One region of the Marinococcus tarijensis genome, then DNA from elsewhere that is predicted to be linked to it. Evidence: predicted binding sites of a transcription regulator. Region 1 holds the regulator's gene; each other region holds the start of a gene.
The links. The regulator LexA, encoded in region 1, represses DNA repair genes until DNA is damaged. The targets are predictions, from matches to a motif close to CGAACATATGTTCG.
Positions count from the first base shown of each region.

Region 2: the regulator LexA is predicted to act here: its motif matches at 1,900-1,913, upstream of ACTTK7_RS03365 (YolD-like family protein).
Region 3: the regulator LexA is predicted to act here: its motif matches at 2,489-2,502, upstream of dinB (DNA polymerase IV).

Region 1 is NZ_JBQOJA010000009.1:82,623-86,902, forward strand. Features, by position in the region: gene tkt (transketolase) at 1-521, opposite strand, end outside; gene ACTTK7_RS07285 (DUF896 domain-containing protein) at 709-948, opposite strand; gene ACTTK7_RS07290 (YneB family resolvase-like protein) at 1,016-1,675, opposite strand; gene ACTTK7_RS07295 (hypothetical protein) at 1,703-1,945, opposite strand; gene lexA (transcriptional repressor LexA) at 2,104-2,730, shown strand; gene ACTTK7_RS07305 (hypothetical protein) at 2,781-3,095, opposite strand; gene ACTTK7_RS07310 (hypothetical protein) at 3,225-3,503, opposite strand; gene ACTTK7_RS07315 (hypothetical protein) at 3,545-3,844, opposite strand; gene ACTTK7_RS07320 (hypothetical protein) at 4,019-4,280, opposite strand, start outside.
Region 2 is NZ_JBQOJA010000004.1:61,401-65,680, forward strand. Features, by position in the region: gene aroA (3-phosphoshikimate 1-carboxyvinyltransferase) at 1-1,085, opposite strand, end outside; gene ACTTK7_RS03360 (hypothetical protein) at 1,163-1,459, opposite strand; gene ACTTK7_RS03365 (YolD-like family protein) at 1,528-1,869, opposite strand; gene ACTTK7_RS03370 (6-phospho-beta-glucosidase) at 1,991-3,319, opposite strand; gene ACTTK7_RS03375 (BglG family transcription antiterminator) at 3,522-4,280, shown strand, end outside.
Region 3 is NZ_JBQOJA010000015.1:52,882-57,161, forward strand. Features, by position in the region: gene ACTTK7_RS10085 (nuclear transport factor 2 family protein) at 1-208, shown strand, start outside; gene ACTTK7_RS10090 (hypothetical protein) at 270-884, shown strand; gene ACTTK7_RS10095 (hypothetical protein) at 996-1,358, shown strand; gene ACTTK7_RS10100 (PH domain-containing protein) at 1,372-1,812, shown strand; gene ACTTK7_RS10105 (glutaredoxin family protein) at 2,080-2,349, opposite strand; gene dinB (DNA polymerase IV) at 2,569-3,687, shown strand; gene ACTTK7_RS10115 (YIP1 family protein) at 3,707-4,280, opposite strand, start outside.

The DNA of each region.
Region 1 (4,280 bases):
TGGCCGGCGAGGGACGCCGATTCCGATGCCACGCCTTCCATCAGGTCGCCGTCGCCGCAGAGCACGTACGTGAAATGGTCGACCACGGCGTGATCGTCGGTGTTGTATTTGGCGGCCAGATGGCGCTCGGCCATCGCCATCCCGGTGCCCATGGCCAGTCCCTGGCCGAGCGGGCCGGTGGTTGCTTCCACGCCGGCGGTGTGTCCGTATTCCGGGTGGCCCGGCGTCTGGCTTCCCCACTGGCGGAAGTTTTTCAGTTCCTCGAGCGACAGGTCGTAGCCGCTCAGGTGCAGCATGCTGTATAGGAGCATCGATCCGTGTCCGGCGGACAGCACGAAGCGGTCGCGGTTAAACCATGCCGGGTTGGCCGGGTTGTGGTTCATGGATTTGGTCCAGAGCGCGTACGCCATCGGCGCCGCTCCCATCGGAAGCCCCGGGTGGCCCGACTGGGCTTTTTCAATGCTTTCGATGGACAGTGTCCGAATCGTGTTAATTGCTAATTGTTCTGTGCTAATTGCCATGCATATGTCCCTCCACTGTATGTATTTTTGGGTGGAAACCCGTACCTGTGAGTTGACCCCGCGGGAATTTCCGTGTTCTTGTACGCTTTTATGATAAAGGTTTTAAAACGATTACACAAGCGTGTTAACAGAGAAAGAAGAAAATCAAAAGGCCTGCTCTTTGTTAAGACCAGGCCTCTCTTTTATCTTAATGTCGGAAGCTGCGGTTCCGTCGTTTCACACGCTCAAGCTTGCTTGGAGTTACATCCGTGCCTTCTTCATCCACCACTTTTACGTTTTCAAGCTGGTTTTTAAACGAAGAACGGAATTTGCTTAAATATTCCTGACGCAGCGCATGCTGTTCTTCTTCTTCTTCAGCTGTCAGCCCTGTTGATTTTTGACGTTTGGCTAACTCATTAATCCGGTCAATTTTTTCTTTCGAAAGCATAAGTTGCCTCCCTTAAAATGGCGTTCCTTTTTTATTATATTAAAAACAGCGCCGTACCGCAAACAAATCATTGCGGTTCTATATCCGCACGCTGCTGTTCATATTCTTTATAACGGCGGTGCACCGTCGCTTTGGAAATATCGTAGCCAAGGCCCCGGAGCGTCAGAGCGATATCTTTAAACGTCAGCTCCCGCTGTTTCAGCTTAACGATTTCTTCAATGGGCACCTCTATTTTCTTCCGGCCGCCGCTGCGGCTCAACCCGAAGTTTTCTTCCGGATGATACCCGTTTTCCACCGCCCGCTGCATCCCCCGCTTAATCTTAAAATTATGCAGACGGCGCTGATGCTCTTCCACAATGGATAAAATCTCCATAATCATATGATCGGTATCTGCAATTTCAAGCTCCCCGTCATCCTTCACCGTATAGATGGACGTACCCCTTTTCTGCAGCTCATGGAGCACGGCAATTTTAGCATTTCCACGTCCAAGCCGCGTGTCATCGGTGATCAGCAGTGTGTCCGCCCCGGTGTCATCGAGGAGCTCAAACACACGGAGAAGTCCGTCCCTCTCCACGGAATAGCTGCTCTCCTGTTCTGTCACGGTCTGCTGCACCGTCCAGCCATTTGATGCCGCAAGAGCTTCCAGCTCCTCCTGCTGCCTGGCAAGCGAGGACTGCTGTTCTTCTTTTTCCGTACTTACCCGGGCGTAAATGATGCATGTTTTCATTTGTCTGCGGTCCTTTCCGTTCGTGTTTTACTGTTCGGCAGCGTCAAACGAAACCGTTCGTTCCCACGGCTGCTCCTGATAGCCCAGCCTGTCCTTTAAAACCGGATGCTCCTGTTCATAGACGATTTCTGCCGAACGGTCTGCTTCCGTGCCGCCCAGCGTGTCCGGAGTGATCGAAGCGTCCGCTGAATATACCAAAAATAAAAGCGCGAATGCAAATAAGGCAAGCATCGTCCAGTCCGTTGAAGTGAAAGTTTTGAGTTTATTCATATGCATGTTCCCCCTGAATGAGAATGTATGTTCCTATATTCATCCAGTATACCAGAATACCTGTTCCCGTCAACAGAAATATTAGAACGGGTGTTTGCGTTTTTGTTCCCCTCATGCTATACTTTACTCAGAAAAATTCCTCAAAAGGAGGTGCGGAGATGAAGCTATCCAAGCGCCAGCAGCAAATTCTTGATTATATAAAAGAAGAAGTAAAAGAAAAAGGCTATCCGCCTTCGGTCCGGGAGATCGGAGAAGCCGTGGGGCTCGCCTCGAGTTCAACGGTGCACGGGCACCTCGCCCGCCTTGAAAACAAAAATTTAATCCGCCGTGACCCGACCAAGCCGCGGGCAATTGAAGTGCTTGAGCTTGAAGACCAGGGCAGCGAGCCGATTCACGAAAGCAAAGCTGTGTACGTGCCGGTGATCGGTAAAGTCACGGCCGGGGAGCCTATCACTGCGGTGGAAAATGTAGAAGAATACATCCCTCTTCCGGAGCGCATGGTGACCGACGAGGAACAGGTGTACATGCTTACCATTCAGGGGGACAGTATGATAGAGGCTGGCATTTTTGACGGGGATCTTGTCGTCGTTCAAAAGCAGCAGACCGCTGATAACGGCGATATTATTGTCGCTATGACCGATGAAATGGAAGCGACAGTTAAACGGTTTTATAAAGAAGAAAACTTTATCCGGCTGCAGCCTGAAAATGCCACCATGGATCCGATCATTTTAGAAAACTGTACGATACTCGGCAGAGTGACCGGCGTTTTCCGCACCATCTTTTAATCACATAAACGGGGCCGCCTGCTTTATCAAAGCAGGCGGCCCCGTTTGTATTATGCCCGGCATGCAAGCGTCCGGTATGACGTAACAATTTGATTTCCTTCGACATCTCTATCGGTAATCACTATCACCGTGGCTGACGTAATATTTTCCTGTTCAATAAATTCGAGCCCCCGGTGCCAGAGCCATTCATACACCGTTGTCATGTCTACGTTCAGTTCATCTTTCCGGAGTGCTTCTGCCGTAATCTGCATCGACAGCAGCAGCTGGTCGCCCTCAAAGATGTGAAGCACCGGTCCATTAAAATGTTCAGACTCTCCCGGGCTGCCTTCATACGGTCCGTGATAAAAGTCAAGCAGGCGTGCCATCACGATTCCCCCTTTAACGACTTCGGCGCACATACGTGCCTGAAGCTCGTTTTTCTATTGGTGAATTGTGATTCCTTTTCCCTGCACCTCTCCTGCTAAACCCGAATTTCCCCCACGTGTCCTGAAGGGTTACTGGTCGAGCCACTCTTTAATCTGCTGCTTGTCGTTATCATCAAGGTTGCCTTCCTCGATCCAGTAATTCACCAGCTTCATCATTCCCTGCTTGGACAGCCCCACCCGGCTGCTGTCGGAGGGGTGGCTACTGATGTCCGTTTTTCCGTATTGGTAAATGTATACATACGGCGCCTCCGCGTGGTTTAAATTGTGAAGGTCCTTCTTTTCAAAATGCAGCATTTGTATGCCCCTTTCTGTTTTCCGGAATATTTTTTGCACCTGCGTCCGCCACAAAAAAGAGCCTCCCGGGAAGGAAAGCTCCGCTTAGCGTTTGATTACATGGATTTAGAATACGGTTTGTGACAGATCGAATGATCGATGGTTTCATCGGAGCCACCGCTGTACACACAATCGCAGGTATCTAATACGTAAGTATGCTCTTTGGCGTGAATGACCTGACTTCCCTGATGAAATAACAGTTTTTCATCGGCCGGCTGAAAATCACTCATCGAATGAAGCACCACTTCGTAGCCATCGGCGTATTCAATCACCTTGTAATGAATTTCATGACCGTCACTGCTATAGGTCACCTGCGGCTGCGTTCTGCATTTGAATTCCACTAAAGCCACTGTCATCCACCCCCTCCACTTATTTATACCACAGTTTTTTCGGTTCGAGAAGACGCCCGGCCGTTTTTTTCAGAAAGAATTTCCTACTCGTGTCAGTGAAAACCGTTTCTCAGTGTTCCTACTGGAAAAAGAAACCTTCAGCCAATTTCTTCTATATAAATAAAAACAAAAAGCACCCTCTCAGCTCGAGGGCGCTTCGAAATCTCTTAATAAATTATCATACGCTTTGTTTACTTCTCCGTCCGTCACGTCCTGAACAGTGATGACGAGACGCTTTCTTTCCGTCGGCTCTTCCTGCTTCAGATAATCCATGCCGATTTTCCATAACCAGTCCGGTACATTTTCTTCCTTTAAACTTGCTTCGGCTGCCATCGCCGATGTAGTCACCTGCACGAGCAGCACGAGCTCTTCGTCCTGATACACTTCGACTGATTCGCCGGCA
Region 2 (4,280 bases), on a different contig from region 1:
TCGGATTCGTGGTGACGAATATGCTCCACATCCCGGATCGTAATCGGGGCATCGGCAAACGGAGCCAGAGCAGCAACGGTCAGCGTCTGATCGGACATTTCCTTCATGCTGAGCTCAAACCCGCCCGAAAGCTGTGTGGGGCCTGTAACTTCAATGTAGGTGTCACCTTTTTCCACGCGGCAGCCCATTTTTTCGAACACATCCACCATTCCTATATCCGGCTGATTGGTGTCCATTGTTAAATTATTAATACGGACCGTCCCGGCCGTCAGGGCCGCCAGTGCCATAAAGTAGCTGGCTGTCGACGCATCTGCTTCAAGCGCCATGCTCCGGCCCTGAAAGCTTTTTGCCGGCACCTGCATGTCGGTTAAATCCTCGTTGTACGTAACCGGCACCCCGAACTGATTCATTAAATCAAGCGTAATGTGTACATATGCATGCTGCACAATGTAATCCGGAATCCGGATCCGCAGGCCTTCCTCGGTATAGGCGCCCGTCAAAAGCAGACCGCTGATAAACTGGCTCGATAATTTTCCGGAAATGGTCACTTCTTTACCGGGAAGCCCGCCCGCATGAATTTCAAGCGGATAAAACCCCTTTTTATCTATGTAATGAACATCGGCTCCAAGCGTTTCCAAAGCTTCCATTAACGGCTCCACTGGACGTTCACTCATACGTTTGCTTGCTTCCACTTTGTAAACGCCGCTCCCGGCTGCTGCAAGCGGGCCTGGGAGGAAACGGGCCGTCGTACCGGCAGCCCCTATGTAAAGCTCTGCATTCTCCTCCGGCCACCGGCCCCCGCATCCGTGGATCGTCACCGTATCGCCCTCCACTTCGGACTTTACGCCAAGCGCCCGGAGAGCGCCAAGGCACCAGTACGAGTCATCGCTTTTTAAAATGCCGGAAAGGGTGGACGTGCCTTCGGCGAGAGCAGCCATGATCAGTGCCCGGTTCGTAAAGCTTTTGCTTCCCGGCACCGTCAAAGAGGTGTGAATCGATCCGGGCGAAACCGGAGAAACGTGTACTTTATCTACATCTGTTAATGATGCCCACGGCGAGCGGGCCCGAAAATCTGGTGTACTCATAAAACATCCGTCCTCTGCATCTTTTTCTACATTACACCACGAACCAGTACTGCGCGCAACCAGCGTTTTTCGAAGACTTATACTATCCCCGTAAGTGCCGGACTGACCATAAACCAGAGCAGAAGCACCGCCATAACAATCCAGCCGCTCAGCTTCATCCATCCCGGCTCCCGGCGCGAAAAAGCAATCATGCTCATAAATGCACTGAGTGCCAGCAGCAGAATCCCAATCGTCAGCAGTGATCCGAATAACGGCACGAGGGGGCTGCTGTCAGGAAGGGAAAACACGGCGGACACAACGATAGATACAGCAATCAGTCCGAGGCCTCCCAGGGAAGACGTTAAGGAAATTCTGCTGAATTTTTTATCCTTCATTTCATTCGCTCCCTTTTGAGTTCTTTTCTTGTCTTCCTTTCCCTCACGCATATTTCAAAAACGTGCTTTTACGTTTCCAGATCCATAATATCCTGCACGCCTACACGCCGGGTGCCCCCGCCTGCTTCTATTTTAATTGTTTTGTTCAGCGTATCCAGATGCAGAATTTTTCCGGTCATTTTTATTTCTACATAAGGATCAAAAACGTGAAGCGTTACTTCCACTCCGGCCGCCACAGCCTCCTGAAGGCGGTGGGAAAACTCCTCAAGCTGCTGCTCATCCCAAAGGGGCCTGAACTTCATCCGGTCCTCTTTTTGGTGACGCAGCCACATTTCCCGGTGCTCCGGCAGAATCATGCGACTGGATTCCCAGCGCATATTCGATCCCGGGGTTAATTTGTTTTCTTTCATCCGTAACGCCTCCTTTCGCTTTAGTATACACGAACATTTGTTCCTTTTGTGGTTTATTTTTAAAATATGGAAAATTTTTTCTGACAAAAAAAGGCCTCCTGTTTCAGGAGACCTTACCGTTTCAAGCCTTTTTTGTCTGGAAAAACTGAGGCAGATGCTCCCGATGGGCTTCGAGCATGTCATCAAGCATCTGTTTTGCTTTTGTATCAGATGGAACGAGAGGGTTAATGGTCATTGCCAGAAGAGCTGTTTCGTAATTTCCCGTCACCGCCGCTTCGGCAGCGACCCGTTCAAACGACTTGATCTGCTGCACGAGTCCCCGGACTGCCACCGGCAGCTCCCCGACAGCCACCGGCTTCGGACCGTCCTTCGTGATGACGGAGCTGATTTCCACTGCCGACTCTCCCGGAATCCCGGCAATGGCGCCGCGGTTTTTAGTATTAACCGGCTGGATATCCCGGGTGTCGTTATAAATCGAATTGATCAGGCTGCATGCCGCTTCGCTGTAATAAGCCCCGCCGCGCTGCTCCAGCTGCTCCGGCTTCGACCGGAGTGCTTCATCGGTATAGAGGGCAAAAAGCTCCTCCTCCACCCCCTGGACGACCTCCGCCCGGGTGCCGGTTTTCCCGGCGGCCGCCTGCTCCTCGGCCAGCATTTCTTCTGTTTTATAGTAATACCGGTGATAAGGGCAGGGCAGCACCTGCAGCGCCCGGATGAAATCCGGCTCCCATCCGAGCGCTGCGATATTTTTCATCGTGGAGGCATTCGCCAGATCTGCCACTGCTTCGAGTGCCTGCTGTTTCACATCTTCGCCGTCGAGATAAATGTTCAGTCCGTACACCATATGATTCAGCCCGGCAAAATCAATACGGACACGGCTGCCGTCTACCCCAAGCGCTTCGGCCACACCCATCTGCATTCCCACCGGCACGTTGCAGAGACCGACAATGCGTTCATGGTTCGTGTAGCGCAGCACCGCTTCTGTCACCATGCCGGCCGGATTCGTAAAGTTTACAAGCCACGCGTCCGGACACAGCCGCTCGATGTCATGAACAATGTCAATAATAACCGGAATCGTCCGCAGTCCTTTAAACAGTCCGCCCGGCCCGTTCGTTTCCTGGCCGATCACGCCGTAGGAAAGCGGAATCCGCTCGTCCTTCGCCCGGGCTTCAAGCATGCCGACCCGAAACTGGGTGGTGACAAAATCTGCCCCCGGCAGTGCTTCCTCACGGCTGTAGGAAAGATGCACGGTCATATCGATACCTGCTTCGGCTGCCATACGCTGGGCGAGTTTTCCTACGATCTCCAGCTTTTCTTTTCCTTCCGGAATATCTACGAGCCACAGCTCCTTCACCGGCAGTTCCCGGTATCTTTTAATAAATCCCTCCACGAGCTCCGGCGTATAGCTTGAACCCCCGCCGATCGTTACAATCTTAATACCTTCCTTCATCATCTCACTCCTTTATTCTGCATGTCTTTATACAGGCCAGGCCGCCTGCGTGTAGACAGACGGCCCCGTAACCTGGCAGGTATCGTTCCCGGAGAAAGAAATTGCCTATATTACGCTTCATCTGCTCGGCACCCGCCTGTTCGATAATGAGAATGGCACTGTTGAAACGGTAAAGAACTCTCTCGATGCCGATACGTACGATATGGTCGCTTTTCTCCTCGTTCATATCGACAAGGAGCTGCATCTGAAGTTCCAGCACGACCAGGAGCTCGTCATTGCCCTTGCACTTCATCTTCAGCCGGCCATCAGCCGGTTCCGTTACAATATGAATGTGCGCAATCCAATGCTTGCCGATATTAAGGCTAACTATCCGCTCGCCTTTGAAGCCGGGGTGATTGCCGGCATCGCTCTTGAAGACCATTACGATATTCGTATTGATGAAAATGAAATTGGTTATCTGACTCTTCATATCGGTGCCGCTCTTGAGCGCAGTAAAATGGAAACGACGCCTTCCCGCTGCCTGATCGTCTGCGCCTCCGGCCGCGGAAGCGCACAGCTGCTCTACTACCGGCTTCAGTCAAAGTTCGGAAGACGTCTCCACATTATGGGAACAACGGAATACTACCGGCTTCGGGACATGGATTTTGACCATATCGACGTTATTATCAGCTCAGTGCCGATTTACGATGACCTGCCTGTCCCTGTCCTTCAGGTAAATACGATTTTAAGCGAAACTGATCTTCGCACCATCGAGGGCTTCATTGCCAAAGAACCCGCCATCCGTACGTATTTACGGGAGTCTCTCGTTTTTTTACACCAGCCCTTTTCCACTACTCGGCAGGTACTCACGTTTTTCGAACGGGAGCTGTCTTCCCGGCACTTAATTGATGATGGTTTTCTCGATTCTGTCCTCGAACGGGAGAACGTGGCCTCGACTGCCTTTGGCAACCTTGTCGCCATC
Region 3 (4,280 bases), on a different contig from region 1:
GATTTGTGGATTAGAGGAGGAGCGCCCCGTCCATAGAACGGTGGCTGACTATAAAACAAAACCGCTTTCGGAGCATTTATACCTGGCAACCTATACCGTAAAGAGCGAGCTGGGGACTTCGCTGCGCAGCTCTATATGGCGGAGGACGGCCTCCAGCTGGGAGCTTGTTTTCCATCAGGGGACGCCCAAAAAAGCAAATCAGCCATAGAAGTAGAACACAAATGCTATTTTCGGCACGAGTGCAGCCAGCCTGCAGAAGGGCAGTAGAGGTGAACAATGTGGAACTATTCCATTACCATTTTTGGACGACAGAGGTAGAAGAAACAGAAGCTTTTTACAGCAGTCATGGATTTGAAGTAGTAGGGCGCTTTGCCCTGGAAAATTATCGTATTAAACGGTATGATCCACCGCTTGGGTGGCATGACTTCCGCCATAAAGGGTTAACGTTCCGGATGATAGAAATGAGTCTCGGTCAGGTGAGGGTTACCTTTGGCGCAGGAAGAATGAATACGTTCGGCTACTTTGGCTATCGTGTAAACGGGGAAGAACATGCCAGTATCCTCCGGCGCGCAAAGGAACATGGCTGGGGTATTACCAAAAAGGAACGGAGAACCTTTCTTCAGCCGTCCACCGGCCCGAAGATTCAGCTTGATTGGGCGGAAGAGCTTCCTATTGGAGGAAAAGAGAAGGTGCAGTCTGTCCTCATTACCAGTCCCGAGCCTTATGATTCGTACGACTGGCTGACCGTTCTGGGTGCAGAAGCGCTAGTGCCTGCCTGGCAGGAAAAGCGTGCCTTCGAACTTGAAAAAGTAGTTATTCAGGGAGCGGAAGAGACGGAGACTGTGCAGGATCCAAACGGTGTCTATCTGGAATTCCGTCCTTAATGGAAGGAAGAACAGCATGATGAAATACGTAATAGGGGCGGTGCTGGGTTTTGCGTTGTTTACAGTAAAGCCGAGAACGGCAAAAAGCAGGGAATAGGGAGCGAATACATCGTGGAGTCGTCATTTCGTCAATTAATTATTGTTATTTTAGCTATACTATCGGCTGTGCGTCTGGTCTTCTTTTTTGTGCTGGAGCAGCCTCTTATCGACGCCATGATGCCGCTTGCGTTCATGGTGTACTGGATGCTCATTTTATCGATAGCGGACAGCAGGCAGCTATGGAGTGCAAAACGCGAACTAATCACCATACTGGTGGCAACAGCGCCGGTATTGATTGTTTCATTTATCGGGGTCGTAATGGAAGCTCACGAAATCTTTCTTCCGCTGTTTACGAATTCGATGCTTTTAATGGTTCTTATGCCTATTGTTTATAAGTACGGGCTGAAACCAAACGATTCTGATAAAAAAAACTAGAGGAGACCGGATAATGGTGTTTCGAGCGAAAGGAAGCAGACTGCTGTCCGTATTTGCGGTCATAGCCATTGTGCTGCTGGGATATTCTGTTTTTCAGGCGCTGTTTATGTATAACGGAGGGCCGGGGACTATTCTGAGGGCTGTGATTGATGCGGTCATTATCATTTTAGTAACTCAGATTGTATTTTTCACAAAATATGAATTAAACGAAGAGCATCTGGCAGTCCACGCCTCTCTGTTGATCCGGCTGCGTATTCCTTATGACTCCATTCAACGGGTGGAAGAGGCACCCGGGTGGATTAAGGGGGCGACCCCGGAAAGACTGAAGGTGATCTACCAGGAAGGAAATCGTCATCAGCATATTGCACCGAAAGACGAAGCATTGTTTCTGGAGAAGCTGGCTGCGAAAAACAAAAATATTGAAATGCCAAAAGAAGGACGGTTCACGCGGTGAACTGTCCTTTTCATAATTTGTCGTAAAATTTACGAAGGAAATAGAACCCAATAGAAGCTAAAACCGTTCCGGCAATGATTATCGTTATGATGAAAAGCACTGTAGGCACGAATCCTCCTCCCTTCGCTGCAAATTCCTGCCGTTATAGGTATTTACCCCTGGAGGCATAACCGCAAGCGTCTTTATTTGCCCAGCAGAGCCTGAATGGTTTTGTTCAACAAATATAAAAAAGCACTGGCTTGAAACCAGTGCTGAATGCCATTAGCATTAATTGCTTTGGCCGGATATTCCGACTGTAGCAGCAAGTGTTTTTATTTTTTTCAGATTTGGACCGACGACCTGATATCTTTCGTCGTCCGTGATAATAATAGTAATAGGAACAAATTTTTCGTTTAATGCACCGAACTCCTGGTTCGCCTGTGGGTCATTGACGATATCTTTTTCAATAAAAGAAATACGGTTTTCCTGAAACCAGCCTTTTACTTTAGCACAGGAGGAGCAGTTTGGCTGGGTAAAAATCTGAACTTCATAATTCATATACATTCCTCCAATCGGGATTGAGTATACCGCGGCGCCTTCGTATTTGTACGATTATGATAGTATACTAAAGTGCCCGCGAACGCAATGAAGAGCTCAGAAACCCCGGCCGTAAACGATAAAGGATGTTCACCTGATGAGAACGTACGTTTGTGGAAAAAGGTGTTGTCCGCTATAATAGAAGGAACAGAAAACTGCGCGTATAAGGGGGCGTAGGAAATGAAGCAGAATGAACAAAAGCTCCGGAAGATTATTCATATTGATATGGATGCTTTTTTTGCATCTATTGAACAGCGCGATCAGCCCCATTTGCGAAACAAGCCTCTGGTAGTCGGAGGTTCTCCCTGGTCAAGAGGTGTAGTGGCTACATGCTCCTACGAAGCGAGGCCGTACGGTATTCATTCGGCTATGTCTTCCTACGAAGCCTACCGAAGGTGCCCGGAAGCTATTTTTATTAAAGGGAATATGGAAAAATACCGGGAGGTTTCGCGTGAAATAATGGCGATCTTTCATGACTGCACTGATCTGGTGGAGCCTCTTTCCCTGGATGAGGCTTATCTCGATGTGACAGAAAACCACTGGAATCTGCCGTCCGCTACGCTCGCAGCTAAAGAAATACGGAAAAGAATTTATCAAAAGACTGGTCTCACTGCCTCTGCCGGTGTTTCATATAATAAATTTCTTGCAAAGACGGCTTCGGATTATGATAAGCCGGATGGCCTGACAGTTATTACTCCGGACCGGGCGGATGCTTTTGTGAAGGCTCTTTCCATCGGTGATTTTCGCGGAGTGGGAAGGGTGACCAAACGGAAATTTGATTCACTCGGCATTGAAACCGGGGAAGACCTGCAGCAGCTGAGTGAAGCAAGGCTCGTGGAATTGTTTCATAAGCAGGGCCATGTTTTTTACCGTCAGGCCCGGGGGATCGACGAACGTCCGGTAAATCCGGAAAGGGAGCGGAAATCGCTCGGAAAAGAGACGACGCTTTCGCAGGATCTTCTGCTTGTGCAGGATATGCTTCCAGTTATTGAAGAGCTGCTTGATCAGGTGCTGGCCAGGCTGAAAAAAGACGGCATCAGAGCCAAATGTATTGTGCTGAAAATAAAATTTGCTGATTTTCAGCAGATAACCCGCCGGTCCACCCTCGAGCACCCGAGCAATGATCGTGCGGAGCTGCTCGAGGCTCTTCGTCTTTTACTCGAGGAAGGGGCCTCCGGGGGGGAGCCTGTCCGGCTTCTTGGAGTTACAGCTTCGGAGTTTTACGGCCCGGGAGAAGTAACGGGAGGCCGTGGCAAGGTTTATAAAACGGTAAACTATGAACAGCTGCGTCTTTTTTAAACGCAGCTGTTTTAGTTGATTAACTGGAGAAGACGCCGAAGAAGAAAATAGCCATCAAAGCTAAAAGCAGAACTATAATAAAAATGAGGAGCGTCAGTAACAGGGCAAACACTACAAATGCCCCGAAAGCTTTACCGCCGGAGAAGCCGGAAGCGGCGGAAATTAAATTCACCTGAGTAACAATAGTCCAAATGGAAGCAAGGGCTGTGAGAACCCCGGCGATAGCTGTAAGCAGCGTAGCCGTGTCGCCGTTGGCCATAAGCTGGCCGAGGTATAGTAAAAAAATGATGGGGAAAATAATTGCCTGTGGAAAAAGGGACAGTCCGTAAATAGTCCGGGCTTCCCGGGCGTTCATCCTGCCCTGGAATATCAAAATAACGAGCTTCAGGATCAGTCCGTTCAAGTAAAAAGTAATGATTTGAAATACAAGGAACGCGGCGATAATGCCGGCGGCTGCCAGAAACGTAAAAAGAGCGGAGTCCGTTTCAAGCGGTGCCGTTTCCCGGGCGTTTTGTGCAAAGGCCTGAGATATTCCGGCAATGATAACGATCCAAAGGGCGGTGAAGTGAAGCTTTGGATGACCGGTTAATTGC